3 regions of the Streptomyces sp. NPDC051315 genome follow, and region 1 is predicted to be linked to each of the others. Evidence: riboswitches for the same ligand, from Rfam matches in the RefSeq annotation. Region 1 holds a riboswitch; each other region holds the start of a gene.
What was found. A riboswitch is a leader RNA that binds a small molecule or an ion and turns the genes downstream of it on or off. The one in region 1 is predicted to bind cyclic di-AMP.
Positions count from the first base shown of each region.

Region 2: another riboswitch for cyclic di-AMP. It lies ahead of ACIBBD_RS06385 (M23 family metallopeptidase); the one in region 1 lies ahead of ACIBBD_RS36425 (transglycosylase family protein).
Region 3: another riboswitch for cyclic di-AMP. It lies ahead of ACIBBD_RS05680 (C40 family peptidase); the one in region 1 lies ahead of ACIBBD_RS36425 (transglycosylase family protein).

Region 1 covers NZ_JBITEN010000029.1:224-7,109, reverse strand. The annotation lists gene ACIBBD_RS36440 (DUF501 domain-containing protein) at 1-414, opposite strand, end outside; gene ACIBBD_RS36435 (septum formation initiator family protein) at 455-931, opposite strand; gene eno (phosphopyruvate hydratase) at 1,067-2,356, opposite strand; gene ACIBBD_RS36425 (transglycosylase family protein) at 2,717-3,397, opposite strand; cyclic di-AMP (ydaO/yuaA leader) riboswitch at 3,402-3,568, opposite strand; gene ACIBBD_RS36420 (transglycosylase family protein) at 3,774-4,835, opposite strand; gene ACIBBD_RS36415 (cytochrome P450) at 5,017-6,324, opposite strand; gene ACIBBD_RS36410 (hypothetical protein) at 6,321-6,886, opposite strand, start outside.
Region 2 covers NZ_JBITEN010000003.1:13,862-20,747, reverse strand. The annotation lists gene ACIBBD_RS06395 (dihydrofolate reductase family protein) at 1-1,050, shown strand, start outside; tRNA gene ACIBBD_RS06390 (tRNA-Met) at 1,182-1,255, shown strand; cyclic di-AMP (ydaO/yuaA leader) riboswitch at 1,563-1,722, shown strand; gene ACIBBD_RS06385 (M23 family metallopeptidase) at 1,730-2,752, shown strand; gene ACIBBD_RS06380 (hypothetical protein) at 2,888-3,121, shown strand; gene ACIBBD_RS06375 (PrsW family intramembrane metalloprotease) at 3,219-4,697, opposite strand; gene trmB (tRNA (guanosine(46)-N7)-methyltransferase TrmB) at 4,776-5,582, opposite strand; gene lhgO (L-2-hydroxyglutarate oxidase) at 5,684-6,886, opposite strand, start outside.
Region 3 covers NZ_JBITEN010000002.1:590,333-597,218, reverse strand. The annotation lists gene ACIBBD_RS05710 (adenosylmethionine--8-amino-7-oxononanoate transaminase) at 1-184, opposite strand, end outside; gene bioB (biotin synthase BioB) at 177-1,367, opposite strand; gene ACIBBD_RS05700 (8-amino-7-oxononanoate synthase) at 1,516-2,643, shown strand; gene ACIBBD_RS05695 (DUF397 domain-containing protein) at 2,711-2,953, opposite strand; gene ACIBBD_RS05690 (helix-turn-helix domain-containing protein) at 2,963-3,823, opposite strand; gene ACIBBD_RS05685 (ATP-binding protein) at 4,037-4,495, shown strand; gene ACIBBD_RS05680 (C40 family peptidase) at 4,863-5,336, opposite strand; cyclic di-AMP (ydaO/yuaA leader) riboswitch at 5,340-5,541, opposite strand; gene ACIBBD_RS05675 (hypothetical protein) at 5,891-6,199, opposite strand; gene ACIBBD_RS05670 (ATP-dependent Clp protease proteolytic subunit) at 6,207-6,842, opposite strand.

The DNA.
Region 1 (6,886 bases):
CGCCACGAGCACGTGCAGGCACTTCACCCGGTCCGGCATGCCGCCCGCGCTCGGGAAGCCCTTCAGCTCCTCGATCTCGTCCCGGCGCCGGACGTAGTCCTCGTGGGCGGCCCGGTAGGCGGCGGCCAGCTCCGGGTCGGTCGCCAGGCGGTCCGTCATCTCCTTCATCACGCCGTTCGCCTCCAGCGTGCCGATGGCGGAGTTCGCCTTCGGGCACGTCAGGTAGTACAGCGTGGGGAAGGGCGTGCCGTCGGGAAGGCGGGGGGCCGTCTCCACGACGTCCGGCTGCCCGCAGGGGCAGCGGTGCGCGATCGCGCGCAGACCGCGCGGCGGGCGCCCGAGCTGCTGCTTGAAGGCCTCGACGTCCGCGTCGGTGGGCTCGGTACGCGGGGTGGGCGGCGGGGGCGTTTCCATGACTGTCTTCAGGCTGTCTTTCTGTCTGTCCGTCTGTCCGTCACTGGTCGGAGGCGTCGGACTTGTCGACCCCGTCCCAGACGTTCGAGTACCAGGGGCGGTCGGCGGCCCCCAGGTCGGCGCGGGCCTGCTTCGCCGCGGCCGGGTCGATGACGATGTAGCCCGTCTCCCCCGGCATCACGTAGTGCAGCCGCAGCCGGATCTGCTGCTCGGCGTACGCGTCGTCCTGCCAGCGTGCCTTGAGGTCGCGCAGCTGTTCCACCCGCTCCTTGGCCTGCTCCTTCTCGCGCTCCAGGTCGGCGATCTCGGCGCGCTGGGAGACGTACTGGCGCATCGGGTAGGCCAGGGCCACGATCAGCGAGCACAGGACCAGCGCCAGCAGGGCCGCGCGGCCGGTGAGGCGGGAGCGGCGGGCCTGACGCCGGGTCTGGGAGCGGTAGACACGGGCCGCCGTCTGCTCCCCCAGCAGCCGGATCCTGGTCGCGGTGGAGAAACGGTCCCGGTCCTTCACGGCCATCTGTCCCCGCCTCCCGTCTCACACGTGCGTACGTCCCCGGACACGGTACGGGACCGAGTACGGGGACGTACGTACGACTGGCCAAGCCTCACCCCGGCACGGGGTCAGCTCTCGGAGACCTCGCCGCGGCCGTGCTTACTGGTTCGCGGAGCGGAACCGCGGGAAGGCCGAGCGGCCGGCGTAGACCGCGGCGTCGTCGAGGATCTCCTCGATGCGCAGCAGCTGGTTGTACTTGGCGACGCGCTCGGAGCGGGCCGGGGCGCCGGTCTTGATCTGGCCGCAGTTGGTGGCGACGGCCAGGTCGGCGATGGTGACGTCCTCGGTCTCGCCGGAGCGGTGGGACATCATGCACTTGAAGCCGTTGCGCTGGGCCAGCTCGACGGCGTCGAGGGTCTCGGTGAGCGAACCGATCTGGTTCACCTTCACGAGCAGCGCGTTGGCGGCGCCCTCCTCGATACCGCGGGCCAGACGCTCGGGGTTGGTGACGAACAGGTCGTCGCCGACGAGCTGGACCTTGTCACCGAGCTTGGCGGTGATGGTCTTCCAGCCCTCCCAGTCGTCCTCGAACAGCGGGTCCTCGATGGAGACGAGCGGGTACGCCTCGACGAGCTCGGCGTAGTACTCGGTCATCTCGGCGGCGGAGCGGTCCTTGCCCTCGAAGGTGTAGGAGCCGTCCTTGTAGAACTCGGAGGCGGCGACGTCGAGCGCGAGGGCGATCTGCTCGCCGGGGGTGTAGCCGGCTTCCTTGATGGCCTCGAGGATGAGGTCGAGGGCCTCGCGGTTGGAGCCGAGGTTCGGGGCGAAGCCGCCCTCGTCGCCGAGGCCGGTGGACAGGCCCTTGCTCTTCAGGACCTTCTTGAGGGTGTGGTAGACCTCGGTGCCCCAGCGCAGGGCCTCGGAGAAGGACTCCGCGCCGATCGGGGCGATCATGAACTCCTGGATGTCCACGTTGGAGTCGGCGTGCGAGCCGCCGTTCAGGATGTTCATCATCGGCACCGGCAGCAGGTGCGCGTTCGGGCCGCCCAGGTAGCGGAAGAGCGGGAGGTCGCTGGCCTCGGAGGCGGCGTGGGCGACGGCGAGGGAGACGCCGAGGATGGCGTTGGCGCCGAGGGAGCCCTTGTTGTCGGTGGCGTCCAGGTCGAACATGGCCTGGTCGATCAGGCGCTGCTCGGTGGCGTCGTAGCCGACCAGCTCCGGGCCGATCTGCTCGATGACGGCGAGGACGGCCTTCTCGACGCCCTTGCCCTGGTAGCGGTTGGGGTCACCGTCGCGGAGCTCGATGGCCTCGAAGGCGCCGGTGGAGGCGCCGGACGGGACGGCGGCACGACCCGTGCTGCCGTCGTCGAGGCCGACCTCGACCTCGACCGTGGGGTTGCCTCGGGAGTCCAGGATTTCCCGGGCTACGACGACGTCGATGGACGGCACGAGCATCTCCTTCTTGGGATGTGACGCTGGTAGTGCGGGGCACGCGGGCCGTGATGAAGCCCTCGGTGTGCCTTGCGACTAGAGCCTAACCGCCCCGGGGCCGTCGGCAGCCGACCGACCGTCCCGTGGACAGACTGACGGTACACATTGTTCCCAGCCGGAACAAAGAGGGTGGGGGAATCTCCTCCGAACGGCGGGCGAAACCGGGGGCACCGGCGGGCAAGGAAAAACCCCGCCCCGGTGCGTACGGGGGAACACGCACCGGGGCGGGGAGCCCGTGGGGACGGGGGGACCCTCACGAGGTCTTCAGCATGAGGACCTCGCCTGTGAGGGCACTGTGCCCGCGCTGAGAGCCAGCTGTCACTTGAGGTGCAGCTGCTGGCCCGGGTAGATGAGGTCGGCTTCCTCGACGATGTCCTTGTTCAGCTGGAACAGCTTCTCCCAGCCGCCCTCGACGTTCTGCTTCCCGGCGATGGAGCTGAGGGTGTCGCCCGTGACGACCTTGTACTCGCCGTCACCCTTCTTGACCTTCTTGCCGGTCGGGGTGGTGACCGTCTTCTGGCTCTTGGCCGCCGGACGCTCGGCGGAGCGGGAGGCGCTCTGCTCCTCGGTGGAGCGGGTGGTGCTCTCCGTGGAGGTGTCGGCCGAGGAGGAGCCGCCGTTGTACGTGGCGTTGGACAGGCCCGTGCCGCAGACCGGCCAGGCGCCCTTGCCCTGGCCCGCGAGGACCTTCTCGGCGATCTCGATCTGCTGCGCCTTGCTGGCCTGGTCGGCGGTGGAGGCGTACTGCGTGCCGCCGTACGCGGCCCAGGTGGAGGCGGAGAACTGCAGACCGCCGTAGTAACCGTTGCCGGTGTTGATGGACCAGTTGCCGCCGGACTCGCACTGGGCGACGGCGTCCCACTCGGAGGCCGTGGCGGCGGAGGCGCTGCCGGCCGCCATCAGCGGGGCGGCCACGGCGGCGGTGGTGACACCGGCGATGGCGATGGCGCGAGTGGCCTTGGACGGACGACGATGCTTGCCCTTGACGGAAAACAGCATGGATCGATCCCCTCACCGACGCCTGCGAGGTGAGCTGTCGGGTTCGGGCCGGTTGAGTTGCCCGGCCACTCCTCCGTGGGAGGCGTGGCTTCACCCCTAGCCGCCGCCGTCAACTGCCCGGTGCGGCACTTACCTTGGGTCCCCCGCTCCTGCCTGCGGCGCTTGACGCGACGACTGTTCCCGGGCCGCCACTGGCAGGATTCGGCGTTGCGGCGGCCGGGGCTCGGGTTGCCGAGCGATCACGACCGTAGACAGGCGATCGGCGGAATTTCAAAGACGATCAGGGCTTCTGAGACTCATCCCACACTTTCGCCAAACCGGACATTCGGCGCGAAGTGTGACGTGAACTCCCGTCTTTTTTCCCGCCTTTTCCGCCCTATTCGGCCCCTGTGGACAGGGTCTGACCGGGGGCGATGTCGCTCGGGTCGGCCCCGATGACGTCCTTGTTCTCGTCGTAGAGCGCGCGCCATCCGCCGTCGAGGTCAAGGGAGTCGGCGATGGACGCGAGGGAGTCGCCCGCCCGGACCGTGTAGGTGCCGGCCGCGCCGCCGAGGGTGCCCGCCGCGTGACGGCCGGAGGAGGCGGTGGACGTGCCGCCGGTCGCGCTCTCGTCGGCGGTGCCGCCCCGGTGGCGGCCGGAGCCGGTGGAGTTGGTCGCGGCGGCCCCGGCGTCCGCCGAGCCGGCATCGACCGCCCCGGTGTCGACGAGGCTCCAGGAACCCGCACTCTGCCCCGACTTGTCCGACTCGTCCGTCCCCGGTGCCGTCCGGGACGCGCCGTTGCCCGCCTGCGCGCCGCCCGCACCGGAGCCGGTGGACGTGTCGGACGCGGAGGATGTGTCCGGCGTAGAGGAAGAAGTGGACGAAGGTGACGAGGAGGGCGTACCGGTGGAATCCGTGGAGGATTCGGCGGACGGGTCGGTGGAGGCGCTCCCGGAATCCTTCGCGGAACCGGAGGACTTCGAGGACCCGGACGCCCCCTTGGACAGGTCGGACAAGCCGGATGTCACGGAGGAGTCGGACGAGTCGTCCGCCACGCCGGTGTCAACGTCACCCGAGGCCGCGTCCTCGCTGAGCCCCGCGGTCAGCCCGCAGGTGCCCCAGGCGCCGACACCCTGGTCGGCGAGGAGCTTCTGGGCGACGGAGATCTGCTGGTTGCGGCTGGCGAGGTCGGGCCGCGTGGCGTAGTCGAGCCCGCCGTAGGCCTCCCAGTCCTCCTGAGTCAGGGCCAGGCCGCCGTACTCGCCGTTGCCCTCGTCGGCGCTCCAGGAGCCGCCGGTCTCGCACTCCGCGACCCTGTCCCACACCGTGCCGTCGGCGGCACTCGCCCCGGTGGCGCCGAGCAGGGGGATGGCGATGGCGGAGCCGGTCACGCCGGCCGCGACGAGGAGGGCCGGGGCCTGGCGGGGGCGACGGTGACGACCGTTCCCGGAGAGCATGCGAGGGCCTTTCTCGAGACAGCAGTGCCCGCGCGGCGGGTGATCCTGCCCCGTCGCGTTGACGAGTGAACGTATAGGCAGACGATCACTTGTCACAAGTTAATGCCGCACAGATCACGTGAAGATCACAGAGTTGAGGAATGGTCGCCTTTGCTTCGCGGAACGATCACCTGACGGTGGGTCAGCGCACGGGCGCGGCGGGTGCGGGCGAAGCGAGGGGCGGGGCCGGGGTGAACTCCACGGGGAGCGTGCGCAGTCCGCGCATGATGAGGCCGCCCCGCCACCTCAACTCGGTCGGATCGACGGCGAGTTGCAGGTCGGGCAGGCGGGTGAGGAGGGTGGCGAGCGCCGTCTGCCCCTCCAGCCGGGCGAGCGGTGCGCCCAGGCAGTAGTGGATGCCGTGGCCGTAGCCGAGGTGCTGGTTGTCCCGGCGGGAGAGGTCGAGGGTGTCCGGGTCGGTGAAGCGCTCCGGATCGCGGTCGGCGGCCGCGAGGACGACGAGGACGGGGTCACCGGGGGCGATGTCCTGGCCGCCGAGGGTCAGGGGGCGGGTGGCGAAGCGCCAGGTGGCGAGCTCCACGGGGCCGTCGTAGCGCAGGAGTTCCTCGACGCCGGTCTCGAGCGGGGCGCGGTCGCCGGTGGCCAGGGAGTCCTGGAGCCGGTGGCGCTGGCCGGGGTGGGTCAGGAGGGCGTACGTGCCGTTGCCGATGAGGTTGACGGTGGTCTCGAAGCCGGCGAACAGGAGGATGAAGGCCATGGCGGCGGCCTCGTTCTCGGTGAGGTGCTCACCGTGGTCGGAGGCGCGGATGAGGCCGGAGATGAGGTCCTCGCCGGGGGTGGGGTCGGCGGGGAGGGCCTCGCGCTTGCGGTGGATGAGCTCGGACAGGTAGCCGCGCATCTTCTTCACCGACCGCGCGACACCGCCGCGCGGGCCGCCGCCGTGCCGGATCATCATCCCGGCCCAGTCGCGGAAGTCGTCCTGGTCCTCCCGGGGGACGCCCAGCAGGTCGCAGATGGCGTAGATGGGGAGGGGAAAGGCGAAGTCGTGGATGAGGTCGGCGGTCCCCCGCTGAGCGAACCGGTCGATCAGACCGTCGGTCAGCTCCTGGACGCGGGGCGCGAACTCGGCGACACGGCGGGGGGTGAACGCCTTGCTGACCAGACGCCGCAGGCGGGTGTGGTCCGGCGGGTCGATGTTCAGCAGATGCGTCATCAGCTCGGCCTTGCGCTCACCGGGGATACCGGTCTTGCCCTTCGCGTGGGCGGGCTCGTCGTGATGCGCGGGGTTCTTGGACAGCCGCTGGTCGGCGAGCGCCTGCCGGGCGTCCGCGTACCGGGTGACCAGCCAGGCCTCCACGCCGCTGGGGAGCCTGGTGCGGTGCACGGGGGCGTGCTCGCGCAGCCAGGCGTAGGCGGGGTAGGGGTCGGTGGCGAATTCCCAGGTGAACAGGGCCGGGGCGGGGGTGGCGGGGGTGGGCTGGTCGGTCACTCCTCGACGGTAGCCCGGATGCGGGGGAGGGCTTCGCGGAGGGCTGCGAGCTGGGTGGCGGCGGACTTCGATCCGGCGTCGGCGGCTTCGGCCAGCCAGTGCTCGGCCCGGGCGAGGAGGAGGGGTCCCAGGTCGCGCACCGCGTCGGGATGACCGGCCCGGGCCGCCTCCGTCATGTAGCGGGCGGCTTCGTCGTACTCGCCCCGCCGCAGGAGGTACTCGCCGAAGTGCTGGGCGAGCCTGGGGACGAGTTCCGCCAGTCTGCGGTACCAGTACCTGGCCTCCGTGTCGTCCCCGGCCAGTGCGGCGAGGTCGGCGAGGGACCACACCGCGTACTCGTCGGATGCCTGCGCCCACCCGAGCAGAGCCTCCCGGCCCGCGCGGACCACGGCGTCGAAGTCGTCCGGGCTGTACGCCTGCGCCACCTCGGCCGCGAACCTCCACAGGTCGGGCTCCGGCGGCCGCAGCTCCGGCGACCGCAGGGCGTCCGCGACGAGGGGGCCGCTCGCCCGCCAGGTGCCGGCCTCCCGCCCCGGCACGAGAAGGCCCACGACGCCGAGCC
Region 2 (6,886 bases), on a different contig from region 1:
TTCGACCGGGTCGACGAGGTGCGGGCCTCCGTCGACGCGATCCTGGTCGGAGCCGGCACCATCCGCGCCGACAACCCCCGCCTCCTGGTCAACTCGCCCGAACGCCGGGCGGCCCGGCTGGCGGCCGGCGGGGCGGAGTATCCCCTCAAGGTCACCGTCAGCGGCTCCGGTGAGCTGGACCCGGCGGCGAACTTCTGGCACACGGGCGGCGAGAAGGTCGTGTACACGACCGACACGGGTGCCGAGCGCGCCCGGTCGCTCGGCCTCGCGGCCGACGTCGTCCCCCTCGGCCCCGCCCTCGACTGGCGGCGGCTCCTGGAACACCTCCACGACGTACGGGGTGTGCGGCGGCTGATGGTCGAGGGCGGCGGAACCATCCACACCCAGCTCCTCCAGGAAGGCCTGGCCGACGAACTCCAGCTCGTCCTGGCCCCCCTCTTCGTGGGCACCCCGGACGCGCCCCGGCTCTTCGGGCCCGGCGGCTACCAGGGTGGACGGCTGCGGCTCGTCGAGACGCGGCGCATCGAGGACGTCGTGCTGACGCGCTACGAGCCCACCGCGCCCGGCGCCGGCCCGCTCCCCGTGGCCGCCGACCGGCACTGGCTGGCCCTCGCCTGCGAGCTGGCGGCCGCCTGCCCGCCGTCGCGGACCGCCTTCAGCGTGGGCGCGGTGGTGGTGGCAGCCGACGGGACCGAGCTGGCGCGCGGCCACTCCCGGGAGGCCGGCGACCCCGTCGTCCACGCCGAGGAGGCCGCCCTCGCGAAGATCGCCCCGGACGACCCCCGTCTGGCCACGGCCACCGTCTACACCAGCCTTGAACCCTGCACCCGGCGCTCCTCCCGCCCGACGCCCTGCGCCCGGCTCGTCCTCGACGCGGGCGTCCCCCGGGTCGTGACGGCCTGGCGGGAACCGGACACCTTCGTGACCGACGCCGACGGCGCCGGCCTGCTGACCGCCGCGGGCGTGGACGTCGTGGTTCTTCCGGAGTACGAGGAGCCGGCCGCGGCGCCCAACCGCCATCTGCTCCGCGACGCCCAACAGCCGTCCTGACCAAGGCGGTTCGGCTGAGCGGTGGCTCTGGGGGAGGCCCTGCGGGCAGTTCCCCGCAGGCCCCCGAGGAGCCCCCGGATCAATGCGTGCGCTTCGTGTCCCGCAGATGGCGTACACTGGTGTCATACCGACGCGGGGTGGAGCAGCTCGGTAGCTCGCTGGGCTCATAACCCAGAGGTCGCAGGTTCAAATCCTGTCCCCGCTACTGAAGGCCGAGGGCCGGAATCCTGTTTCAGGATTCCGGCCCTCGGTGCGTTCATCCGCCTGATCGCCCTCACGGAAGGTGACCGGCCGAGCGCCCTGCGCATAACAACTGAGTCACCATCAAAAGTCCTGTGGCTGCTGAAGCGTGGTCGAACCGGGGTCAACTCGCCCGTTTTTCACCGCTCGTGAGACAAAAGTCCAGGCCAGAAATGTTGTTGATCAAGCGGAACCGCTTGGAAACCCGGCCCCGCGTCTATTAACGTTCGATAACGCAGCGCGGTCGTCCCAGCCGTCACAAGAGGCGGCTCCGTGCGCACGCGCCGAATCCCGTAAGGGAACCGGGGAACCACCACCTTGGGGTGAATCACGCGGAAGCCGCCGTGAAGTTACGGCCGGTATACGCGCGTAGGAGACCTTCCCGCTCCGAACCCGTCAGCTAACCCGGTAGGCGACGGAAGGAAAGGAGTACGCCCGCGTGGCGTCCAACCGGCCTGCCCCAGAAGCCCCCAGTGTGCCCAGCCAGACCTTCGGCTACGGCAGCTACCGCACCGACGAGGGCCCCTGGGAGGAGTGGAACCCCACCGCGGAGTCCATTCGCCCGGTACGCGGTCGGCACCGCGTCGCCAAGCAGCGCGGCGGACTCGCCCGCAGCTCCACCGTCCTCGGCGTCGGCGTCATAGCCGCCGTCGGCGCGGGCGGCATGGCCAGCGCCAACACCGGCAAGCCGCCGGTCTCCATCTCCATGCCGGACCTCCCCTCCGTGGGTTCCCTGATCTCGGACGACGACACCCCCGAGGAGTCCGCGTCCGCCCTCAGCACCTTCGGCACCACCGTCGCCGCGGACGACAGCAGCGACAGCGCCGCCGACGCCGGCGAGGCGCTGCGCAGCCGGATCATGGCGCAGGCCGAGTCGCAGCAGACCCAGATCGAGGCCAAGGCCCAGGCAGCCGCCGAGGCCGCCGCGGCCAAGGCGGAGGCCGACGCGGCCGCCAAGGCCCAGCAGGAGGCGGAGGCCAAGGCCGCCGCCGCGAAGAAGAAGGCCGCCGAGGAAGCCGCGAAGAAGGCCGAGGCCGAGCGCCTCGCCGAGCTCGCCAAGCAGTACACGCTGCCGACCTCCTCGTACACCATCACCTCCACGTTCGGTCAGGCCGGCGCCTACTGGTCCTCCGGGTACCACACCGGGCTCGACTTCGCCGCCCCCACCGGCACCCTGCTCAAGGCCGTGCACAGCGGCACCATCACCTCGGCCGGCTGGGACGGGTCGTACGGCTACAAGACCGTGCTCACCCTCGATGACGGCACCGAGATCTGGTACGCCCACCAGTCCTCCATCAACGTCAGCGTCGGCCAGAAGGTCGCCACCGGCGACGTCATCGGCCGCGTCGGCGCCACCGGCAACGTCACCGGCGCCCACCTCCACCTGGAGGTCCACCCGGGCGGCAGCGCCTCGGGCATCGACCCGGCGGCCTGGCTGCGGGACCACGGCGTGAACCCCTGAGTCTTCCGGGGAATTTCCGGAGGTCGACGGGGGTCGGTGAGGTCTCCCGTGCGGCACCCGGACGTTTCCCGGATGTTCCGACCCCTGGCCGGAGGCGTGCAATGCGCGCCTCCGGCCTCGGTGTTGTCGCAGCGGATGACGTCTCCGCGCGTGCCCGGCTCCTCCGACCCCGAGGTCTTCCCGCGCGCCCTCGGTGGTGACGGCCGGGGGCGCGCCCCGGTGGCCCCGGCCCTGCCCCCGGCCCAGCCGGCGGTGGCGGCGCCGATCGCCTCCGCCCGGACCGTGGGGCAGTTGCCGGCGCAGGTGGGAGCGGCCGGGCTGGAGCCGACCCGGGCGGAGACCGAGCGGCTCCCGCAGGCCTCGGCGTAGGGGTCCACCGCGGTGTCCCCGGTAGGAGCAGCCCCTACGCCGTACGGCTTACGTCATGACGGTCGCCCGGCCGCCGGGACGCGAGCGCCCGCACGGCTCACGGCTGGTTGGGGCCGTACCCGGAGTACCCGGAGTACCCGGGCTGTGGGGAGCGGGGGTGCGGGTACAGGGACTGCGGCTGGGGTTGCGGTTGCGGCTCGTGCGGGTGAGGGTGCGGCTGCGACTGGGGATACGGGTACTGCGGGTGCCGGCTCGGTCCCGTCGGACGCCCGTGGCCCCGCCCGTGCCCGTAGACCCCGTAGACCCCGTGGACCGGCCAGGGCGGCATGGCCACCGGGACCGGAGGCGCCGTCATGCGGGCCGCGTGGTCCAGCGCGGGGCGCGCGATGTCCTTGCGGCGCCACAGCTCGTGCAGCAACTCCTGCTCCCGCACCACGAAGTCGGTGCCGGCCCGGCCGAGGCGTCCGCGGTGCCGCAGGAACGCGAGGGAGGTCGCGTACGCCTCGTACCGCGCCACCTCGCGCGCGGCCGGCTTGCCCAGATGGCGGCGGGCGTGGTCGCGGGCCAGCCGCCGGGCCCGCATCGAGCCGAGCGCGTACGGCTCCGCCGGGGTGAGCCAGCCCGCGGCCGCGTAGGCGGGGAGTTCCTCGCGCACGGTGCCCAGTTCACGCTGGCGCGTCCACACCACCAGCCAGGTCAGCACCGCGAACGCCGGCATCATGAACGCCCCGTACACCGCGAAGAACCCCCACTCGCCGAGGGTCGACGAGCCGTTCCAGAGGGCGTGCATCACCATCGCGAGCAGCAGTCCGCACAGCGGGAGCAGGACGCGGCGCACGCGCTGCCGGTCCGCGGACAGGGCGGCGACGCCGAAGCCGAGACCGGTCAGCACCGTGAACAGGGGGTGCGCGAACGGGGACATGATGACGCGTACGAAGAAGGTGGCGACGGTGACGGAGGCGATACCGCTGTCCCCGCTGAGCTGGTCGGTGCCGAAGGCGTTGCCCAGGTAGAGGATGTTCTCGGTGAACGCGAAGCCGGTCGCCGTGATCCCGGCTATCACCACTCCGTCGACGATTCCGGTGAAGTCCCGCCTGCGGAAGAGGAAGACCAGCAGGATCGCGGCCGCCTTGGCGGACTCCTCGACGACGGGGGCGATGACGGTCGCGCCGAGGGTGTCCGCGCTGGACGGGTCGGCGGTCGCCGTCGCTATCCACCGGGTGGCGAAACTGTTGGCGACGATCGCTATCAGGGCCGCCGCGCACGCGCCCCAGGCGAACGCGAACACCAGATTCCGCCAGGGCCCGGGCTCCACCCGGTCCAGCCACCGGAAGGCCGCCACGAGGAGCGGAACGGGCAGCACGGCGAGCCCCAGGCCCACCAGGAACCCCTGCGTGCCCGTCTGTTCGCGCACGAGGGCCAGAATGACCAGCCCGGAGAGCGCGAGCAGGGCGATCAGGGCGCCGTAGCGCACCCACGTGTGCTGCCACCAGTGCGCGTGCCGGAGCCCTCCGCCCTCGGGAGTGCCGCCCGGCTGGGGCGGACGCGGCGGGAGCGGCGGGTACGGGGAACTCATGGCCACGGCATCGACCCTAACGAGGGAGAGGACAGCGGTGGAGGGAACGCGGGGTCGGAGGCGGCAGGAGCGGTTCGGTCAGCCGTGCTGTACGCGACGGAACAGCAGATCGTTCACCACATGCCCCTTGTCCAGGCCCTGTCCCTCGAAACGGGTCAGCGGCCGGAAGCCGGGACGGGGCGCGAAACCGCCGTCCGCCTGCGTGTTCTCGAAGTCCGGGTGCGCGGTGAGCACCTCGAGCATCTGCTCCGCGTACGGTCCCCAGTCGGTCGCGCAGTGCACCAGCGCGCCCGGCTTCAGCCGGGTCGCCGCGAGGCTGAGGAACTCCGGCTGGATGAGGCGTCGCTTGTGGTGGCGCTTCTTGGGCCAGGGGTCGGGGAAGTAGACGCGCAGACCGGCGAGGGAGTCCGGGGTCAGCATCTCGCGCAGCAGGATGATCGCGTCGCCGTTGCCGACGCGGACGTTGGTGAGGCCGCCGCGGTCGGCGAGGTTGAGCAGGTTGCCCTGGCCCGGGGTGTGGACGTCGACCGCGAGGATGTTGGTGTGCGGGTCGGCGGCGGCCATCTGGGCGGTGGCCTCGCCCATGCCGAAGCCGATCTCCAGGACGACGGGGTGGTCGTTCCCGAAGAGCTCCCCGAGGTCGACGGGGCGCCCGTCGATGTCGAGCCCCCACCTGGGCCACAGCCGCTGGAGCGCGTCGGCCTGCCCCGCGGTCACCCGGCTGCGGCGCGGCTGGAAACTCCTGATCCGCCGCTCGAAGTGCGATCCGGCGGGGTCGGCCTTGGGGCCGTCGGGGAAGCGGGGTTCGCCCTTGGCGCGGGCGTGCCGGAGCGACTCGCCGGAGGCGGGTCGGGCGGCGTCGGGGGCGTTGAGGGAATCAGACACAGTGGGGTCGATTTTACGTGGGTGGGCCGGCGGGTGGGGTGGGCGCGGGGTCTGAGCGGCGGCCCACCGGGAGGCGACGGGCAGGGATGACGTGGACGCGGTCACTGGCCCAGGACCCCCAGCGCCCTGCGCGCCACCTCCCGGCCGATCGGCAGGGAGGCCGTCGCCGCGGGGGAGGGCGCGTTCAGGACGTGGACCGCCCGGGGGCCCTCCCGGATCAGGAAGTCGTCCACCAGGCCGCCGTCCCGCAGGACCGCCTGCGCCCGTACGCCGGCCGCCGCACGCACCAGGTCCGCGTCCTCGACGGCCGGCAGCAGCCGGCGTACGGCCTCCGCGAAGGCCGCCTTGGACAGTGACCGGCGCAGCTCGCCGACGCCGTAGCGCCAGTGCTGCCGGGCCATGTGCCACACCCCGGGCCAGGCCGCCGTCGCCGCCGCCTCCCGGGGGCGTACGACTCCCCAGCCGTACCCCTCCCGGGCCAGCGCCGGTACCGCGTTGGGGCCGATGTGGACCCCTCCGTCGATGCCCCGGGTGAGGTGCACCCCGAGGAACGGGAACGCCGGGTCGGGCACCGGGTAGACCAGGCCCCGCACCAGCTCGGGGCGCGCCAGCTCGTAGTACTCGCCGCGGAACGGCACGATCCGGACCTCGGGCTCGTCGCCGGTCAGGCGGGCGATCTCGTCGCAGTGCAGGCCGGCGCAGTTCACCAGGACGCGGCCCCGCACGATGTCGCCGCGGGCGGTGCGGACGGCGACGCCCCGGTCCGGGCGCCGGTCGATGCGGGCGACCTGTGCGCCGTAGCGGATCTCGGCGCCGGACGCCTCGCCCAGCTGGCGGGCGACGGCCGTGAAGTCGCAGATGCCGGTCGTGCGCACGTGGATCGCCGCGAGGCCGCGGACCTCCGGCTCGTACTCCGCGATCTGGGCGGGGCCCAGTTCCCGGACCGGTATGCCGTTCTCCCGGCCGCGCTGGACGAGGGCGTGCAGGCGGGGCAGCTCGGAGCGGTCCGTGGCGACGATCAGCTTGCCGGTGACGGCGTGCGGGATGCCGTACTCCGCGCAGAACTTGATCATTTCGGTGGCGCCCCGGACCGCGTAGCGCGCCTTGAGGGAGCCGGGGCGGTAGTAGATGCCGCTGTGGATGACGCCGCTGTTGCGTCCCGTCTGGTGCCGGGCCGGGCCGGGCTCCTTCTCCAGCACGGTCACGCGGGTCCCCGGCGCGGCACGCGTGATCGCGTGCGCCGTCGACAGGCCGACGATGCCCCCGCCGACGACGAGCACGTCACAGTCGTACGCCACCACCTG
Region 3 (6,886 bases), on a different contig from region 1:
GGATCGCCGACCACCAGGACGACATGCCGTCCACCAGGTCGGCCGAACCGTCCGCCGGCCGCAGCCGCACCCCGCTCGCCGACTCCACGACGAGCGGCTCGACCCGGCCGGGCATCGGACCGTACGGATGCCACACATGCCGCCGGTCGAGGTCCAGCAGCTCGGACACGCTCAGCTCAGGCATTGGGCGCGAGGTCCGTCCCGGCACCCCGGCGGCGTACGGCGACCAGGTCCGTACGCGGCTCACCGGTGGGCGCGGCCGCGGCGGAACCACAGACACCGCCCCCCTCGTGCGATCCGCAGCCCGCGCTCTCGTGCGATCCGCACCCCGCGCTCTCGTGCGACCCGCAGCCCCCGCCGGCGGCCCGGTGCTCCGGCAGCGTCACCCGGTCCGCGCCCTCCACCTCGAAACCGGCGTCCGCGATCATCTCCAGGTCGGCCTTGCCCGCCTGGCCCTCGCTGGTCAGGTAGTCACCGAGGAAGATCGAGTTGGCCAGGTGCAGCGCGAGCGGCTGCATCGTGCGCAGATGGACCTCACGTCCGCCCGCGATCCGCACCTCCACGTCCGGGCACACGAACCGCACCATGGCCAGGATCCGCAGACACCGCTGCGGGGTGAGATGCCACTCCTTGGCCAGCGGGGTGCCCTCGAACGGGATCAGGAAGTTGACCGGAACCGAGTCGGGGTCCAGCTCGCGCAGCGCGAAGACCACGTCGACCAGGTCCTCGTCGCTCTCACCCATGCCCGCGATCAGACCCGAGCAGGCGGACAGCCCCGCCGCGTGCGCCTTCTGCACCGTGTCCACCCGGTCGGCGTACGTGTGCGTGGTCGTGATGTCCGCGTACGTCCCCTCGGACGTGTTCAGGTTGTGGTTGTAGGCGTCGGCGCCCGCCTCGCGCAGCCGCTCCGCCTGGCCGTCGGAGAGCAGGCCGAGGCAGGCGCACACCTCGACCTCCTCGTTCTGCTCCTTGATCGCCTTGATGGTCTCCGAGACCCGGTCCACGTCCCGGTCGGTCGGGCCGCGCCCGGACGCCACCAGACACACCCGCTTGGCACCGCCGGCCAGCCCCGCGGCCGCCGCCTGGGAGGCCTCGTCGGGCTTGAGCCAGGTGTACTTGAGGATCCCGGCCGTGGAGCCCAGCCGCTGGGAGCAGTAGGAGCAGTCCTCGGGGCACAGCCCCGACTTCAGGTTGACGAGATAGTTGAGTTTCACCCGTCGCCCGAACCAGTGCCGGCGCACCTTCCCGGCCGCGGCCACCACATCGAGCAGGTCGTCGTCGGACGTCGCGAGGACGGCCAGCGCTTCCTCGCGGGTCGGCAGCTCGCGCCGAAGCCCCTTGTCCACCAGCGTGTTCAGCAGGTCCATGAGAGCCGATCCTGTCCTACGGACCCGCTCCGGGCCAAGGTAGGGATCACACAACACACCCGGTTCGACGTGTGGGTATTGCCACACCATGGGTGGCCGGTCCTACGGCTAGTGTCTGTCCGCTACCTACAAAAGCCCCGGAGGAGCCATGGCGTTCGGCTGGATCGACGAACAGGCGGAGCTGCGCCGCCGTGCCGGACTGGTACGGACCCTGCGGCCCCGGCCGGCCGACTCGCCGCTCCTCGACCTCGCGAGCAACGACTACCTGGGCCTGGCCCACCACCCCGAGGTCACCGAGGGCGCGGCGCGGGCCGCCCGGACCTGGGGCGGGGGCGCGACCGGTTCCCGGCTCGTCACCGGCACCACCGAGCTGCACACCGAACTGGAGCGGGAACTGGCCGACTTCTGCGGCTTCGAGGCGGCCCTGGTCTTCTCCTCCGGCTACGCCGCCAACCTCGCCGCGGTCACCGCGCTGGCCCCGCACGGCTCCCTGATCGTCTCCGACGCGGGCAACCACGCCTCGCTCATCGACGGCTGCCGGCTGGCCCGCGGCACCACCCAGGTCGCCGCGCACGCCGACCCCGACGCGGTGCGCAAGGCGCTCGGCACCCACGACGGTCCGGCGGTGGCGGTCTCCGACACGGTCTTCTCGGTCGACGGCGACGCGGCCCCGCTGGCCGCCCTGGCCGGGGCGTGCCGGGACCACGGCGCCGGGCTGGTCGTCGACGACGCCCACGGGCTCGGCGTCCTCGGTGACGGCGGGCGCGGTGCCCCGCACGCGGCGGGGCTGGCCGGCGCCGAGGACGTCGTCGTCACGGTGACGCTGTCCAAGTCGCTCGGCAGCCAGGGCGGAGCCGTGCTCGGTCCCGCGCGCGTGATCGACCATCTGGTCAACGCGGCCCGGACGTTCATCTTCGACACGGGCCTCGCCCCGGCGGCGGCGGGCGCGGCCCTGGCGGCCTTGAGGCTGCTGCGCCGGGAGCCGGAACGCGCGGCACGCGCGCGTGCGGTGGCGGGTGAACTGCACGCGCGGCTGACGGCCGCGGGTCTGGAGGCGGTCCGTCCGGACGCCGCGGTCGTCTCCGTGCGTGCGCCGTCCCCGGAACAGGCCGTGCGCTGGGCGGCGGACTGCCGGGCGGCAGGCCTGGCCGTGGGCTGCTTCCGGCCTCCTTCCGTGCCCGACGGCATCTCGCGTCTGAGGCTGACCGCCCGCGCGGACCTCTCCGAGGCTCAGATCGAACGCGCTGTACTGGTGATCGACGGCGCACGGCCGTGAGTCGGCGTGACACGGTCGCGCACCGGCGTGACGGGTAGTCCCGTGGACGGGTGGGGAAGGACGGGGGTCAGCGGAGCGCGGCCGTGAAGCCCGTCCAGCTCTCGGGGGAGAAGAGCAGGGCGGGTCCGGCCGGGTTCTTGGAGTCGCGTACGGCGAGCAGACCGGCCCATGGTCCGGTGGCCGGACGGGCCGTCTCGACGCAGTTGTTGGCTCCCGTGCTGTAGCTGCTGCGCAGCCACCGCAGACCCTGCGGATGGCGGCGGTCGTGCAGGTCGGTGCTGGAGGGAACGTTCCGAGGCAGTGCGGTCATGGTGCCTCCCTACGCGCCGTCAGCTGTCGCGGCGAGGTAGTCCAGTGTGTCTTCGGGGGAAAGGGCGTGCGTCCGAAGGGCGTCGAAGGCCTCGGTGTAGGCCTGGAGGTCTTCTTTCCGTTCGAGGTAGAGGCTACTCGTCAAGTGGTCGAGAACAACCACATCCAGATCAGAAGTGCTCGAAAATGAGAAGATAACGAAAGGCCCGGTGACGCCGATGTGCGCCCCGGCGCTGAACGGCAGTACCTGGAGCCTCACTTGGGGCAGCCGTGCCGCCTCCACCAACCGCTCCAGCTGCCTCGCCATGACCTCGGGGCCGCCCACCTCCCGCCGCAGCACCGCCTCGTCCAGCACCGCGTTCAACTCCAGGGGCGGCCGGGTGCGCAGCACGTCCTGCCGGGCCAGCCGCACCTCCACCAGCGTGTCCAACTGCTCCTCGCCGGCGCCCTCGAGGGCGGCCCGGGTCACCGCCCGCGCGTACTCGGGCGTCTGCAGCAGCCCCGGGACCACGGTCGTCTCCAGCGTGCGCATCGCGCTCGCCTGCGACTCCAGGCTGATGAAGTCCCGGTAGGCGGGCGGCAGCACCCCGCGGTAGGCGTGCACCCAGTGGTCCCGTCCGCCGCTGTCGGCCGACCCGGCCAACGCCAGCATCAGTTCGCGCAGTTGGGGATCGCCCACGCCGTAGGCGTCGAGGAGTAACCGCACATCGGCCGGTTTCGTACCGCTGGTGCCGGTCTCGATCCGGCTCACCTTCGACTGGTGCCAGCCCACGAGTCGGGCCGCCTCACCACTGGTGAGTCCCAGGCGGGCACGTAAGGCCCGCAGTTCGGCCCCCAGTTTCCGGCGGCGTACCGCGGGACCGTGCTGCATCGGAGTCTCCTTACTCCTCCCGAGCCGTCCACATACGCTCTGCCCTGGCAGAGTTCACCGCATCGGGCGACAGATATATGCATACCTTGGTGGATCGCCACCCGTGACGGGCGCGGTGATGGCAGTCTGGCGACGAAGCACCAGTCCGGGACCGTACTCGAACCATCCGCACCGTGTCGGACTCCGGTCCCGTGGGAAAGGGACGAGGTCGCCATGGCAGACCACCTGGAAGCATCCGTCACTCTGCCGAGCGATCCTGCCTCGGTGTCCACGGCCCGCGCGTTCGTGCTGACCACGTTGGGGGAGTGGGGCCTTCCGGCGGAGACGGAGGCGGCCGACACCATCCGTCTCATCGTCTCCGAGCTCGCCACCAACGCCGTCCAGCACACCTTCGGGCAGTCCCCCACCTTCACGGTGGACCTGGTGCTCGAACGCGACGAACAACTGCGCCTGGGCGTGACCGACAGCCACCCGCGCTTCCCCAGACGGCTGCCGGCCGCCGTCCAGCAGGACAACGGCCGGGGCATGGTGATCATCCGCTGGCTGACCGCGGAGTGCGGCGGCAGACTACGGGTCCGCCCCACTCGCGAGGGCGGCAAGACGGTCCTGATCGAACTGCCGTGGACGGCTCCGGTGGAACCGGTGCCGGCAGCGGGTCAGCAGGAGCCGTGACCGGCGGGGGCGGGGGCGACGCCGTCGGGGCCGCTCGGCCGGTGGCCGCGCACCGGGTCACGCGAGCCGCTCGGCGCGGGGCCGGGCCGCTCACCCGGGGCGCGGCCGACCGTATGGGCCCGCGACCGTGCCGGTCCGCGTGACGGTGCCGGCCCACGTGGTGGAGCCGGTCCACGTGACCGCAGCGGTCCGCGGGACCGCCGCGTGCCGGCGACCGGGCGCATACGGCCCCCGGACGGGAGGCGCGCGTCAGAGGGCCGCTGACGGCCCTGAGGGGGCCGTCCTTCCCCGAACCGCCACCGCGGGGCCGGGGGCGGATCTCCGGGGCGGTGGCGGCGCGTCAGGACGCCGCCACCACCCCGGAGGGTCACTTGACCCGGCCGTACCAGACGCTCTTGGTCCAGATCTTCTGCAGCCGCACCACGTCGCCGGTCTTCGGCGAGTGCCAGATCTTGCCCTTACCGGCGTAGATGCCGACGTGGTACACGTTCGACCCCGAGTGGAAGAACACGAGGTCGCCGGCCTTGCGGTTGCTCGCCGAGATGTGCTTGGTCTTGTTGTACTGCTGGGCCGCCGTACGCGGCAGCTTCTTGCCCGCCTTCTTGAACGAGTACAGCGTGAGCCCCGAGCAGTCGAACCTGTTCGGCCCAGTGGCGCCGTACTTGTAGGGGGAGCCCTTCTTGGAAGCCGCGACCTGGAGTGCCTTCTTCGCGGGCGTGGCGGCCGCGGCGTCGGAGGCGACACCCGGGACCACGATCGAGCCGCCCACGGCGGCGATGGCGAAGGCCGAGGCCGTACCGGCACGGGCCATGAGCGACGGGACACGATTGAGCGCAGTCATGCGCAACCCTTCGTCAGCCGCCTGTGAAGGATGACCTGTCGGATTCGGGCTGACAAAGTTGCCCGGCCGCTGCTGCGGCTTCACCCCAAGGGCTGCTCGGCCCGGTCATGGCGTGACCGTTCCGGCGACCCGTCGTGCTTGGGTCCTCCACTCCTGCCGATGCACTTCTGTCGACCGGTCATCCGGGCGGCGGCAGGACTCGGCGTCCGCCCGGACCGCCCCGCCGCTTGTGGCGGGGGCTTGTCGTCAGACAGGGATCTTGGCGCACCGATGTCCGAAAATCCCAACGCAACCGGGGATTTGTGGGGTTACTCACCACTCACCCGTTCGGGTGGACACCCTGATGGCCGGTCAGGTGTCAAGACGACGAAATGCCCCCGGACCAGCACTGGAACCCCTCCTTCCGCCCTTTCGGCCCCTCATTCGCGCAACCGCTGTGGGCTGGAAAAAGCAGCCACGGATACGCCGAACGTGGGTACGTCTTCTGGGTCGTTTCGACTCCGGTGCGGACGTCACGCTCTCGGCGAACACGGCCGGGTCCGGACGCCGATGCGTCAACTGTCGGGGAGTGGAGGCACCGTGACGCGCGCTGTGCGGCGCTCCCCGTCGAGGACGCGCAGCGCCCGCGCGAGGGTCGGCGCGTGCAGTTCGCTCTCGCCCCGCTGGTGCATCAGCGTCAGCGCGTCCCGCAGCGCGGTCGCCCGGCCGACCAGTGCCTGGGCCGCGCGCAGTCCGCGGTAGGTGTCGCCGTGGTGGGCGGGGTTGATCCGGCCGAGCAGGTCGACCACCTCCAGGTAACGGTCGATCAGCTCGGCCTCGGCCCGGGTCAGCGCGGGCAGCGGCGGCAGCTCGGGAGGCAGCATCGGCGGCTCACCTCGCGCCCGGCGCGTCGCCGGCGTCCCTGCGGCCCGGGACGATCCGGTCCGCCAGCCCGTACGCCACGGCCTCCCGCGCGTCGAGGACGCGGTCCCGCTCGATGTCCGCGCGCACCTGCTCCGGACGGCGCCCGGTGTGCCGTACGAGCATCTCCTCCAGCAGCGCGCGGACGCGGGTCAGTTCCTGGGCCTGGATCGCCAGGTCACCGGCCTGGCCCTGGACCGGCTCGGGCAGGGCCGGCTGGCGGATGACGACACGCGCGCCCGGCAGGACGTACCGCTTGCCCGGCGTGCCGGCGGCCAGCAGGACGGCGGCGGACGTGCCGGCCTGGCCCAGGCAGACGGTCTCCACGTCGCACGTGAGGAAGCGGAGCGTGTCGTAGACGGCCGACATCGCGCTGAACGAGCCGCCGGGGGAGTTGATGTACAGCGAGATGTCCCGGTCCGGGTCCTTGTGCTCGAGGTACATGAACTGGGCCGTCACGTCGTTCGCCGACGTGTCGTCGATCGGTGTCCCGAGCAGGACGATCCGCTCCTCGAGCAGCTTGGAGTAGGGATCCAGCGTCCGGTGCCCGGAACTCGTGCGCTCCGTGAACTCGGGCAGGACATGGCGGGCGGACGGTCGGGTCATGGGAACCCCTCCTTCGACGTCTGTAAAAAATGTACAGGATGTAC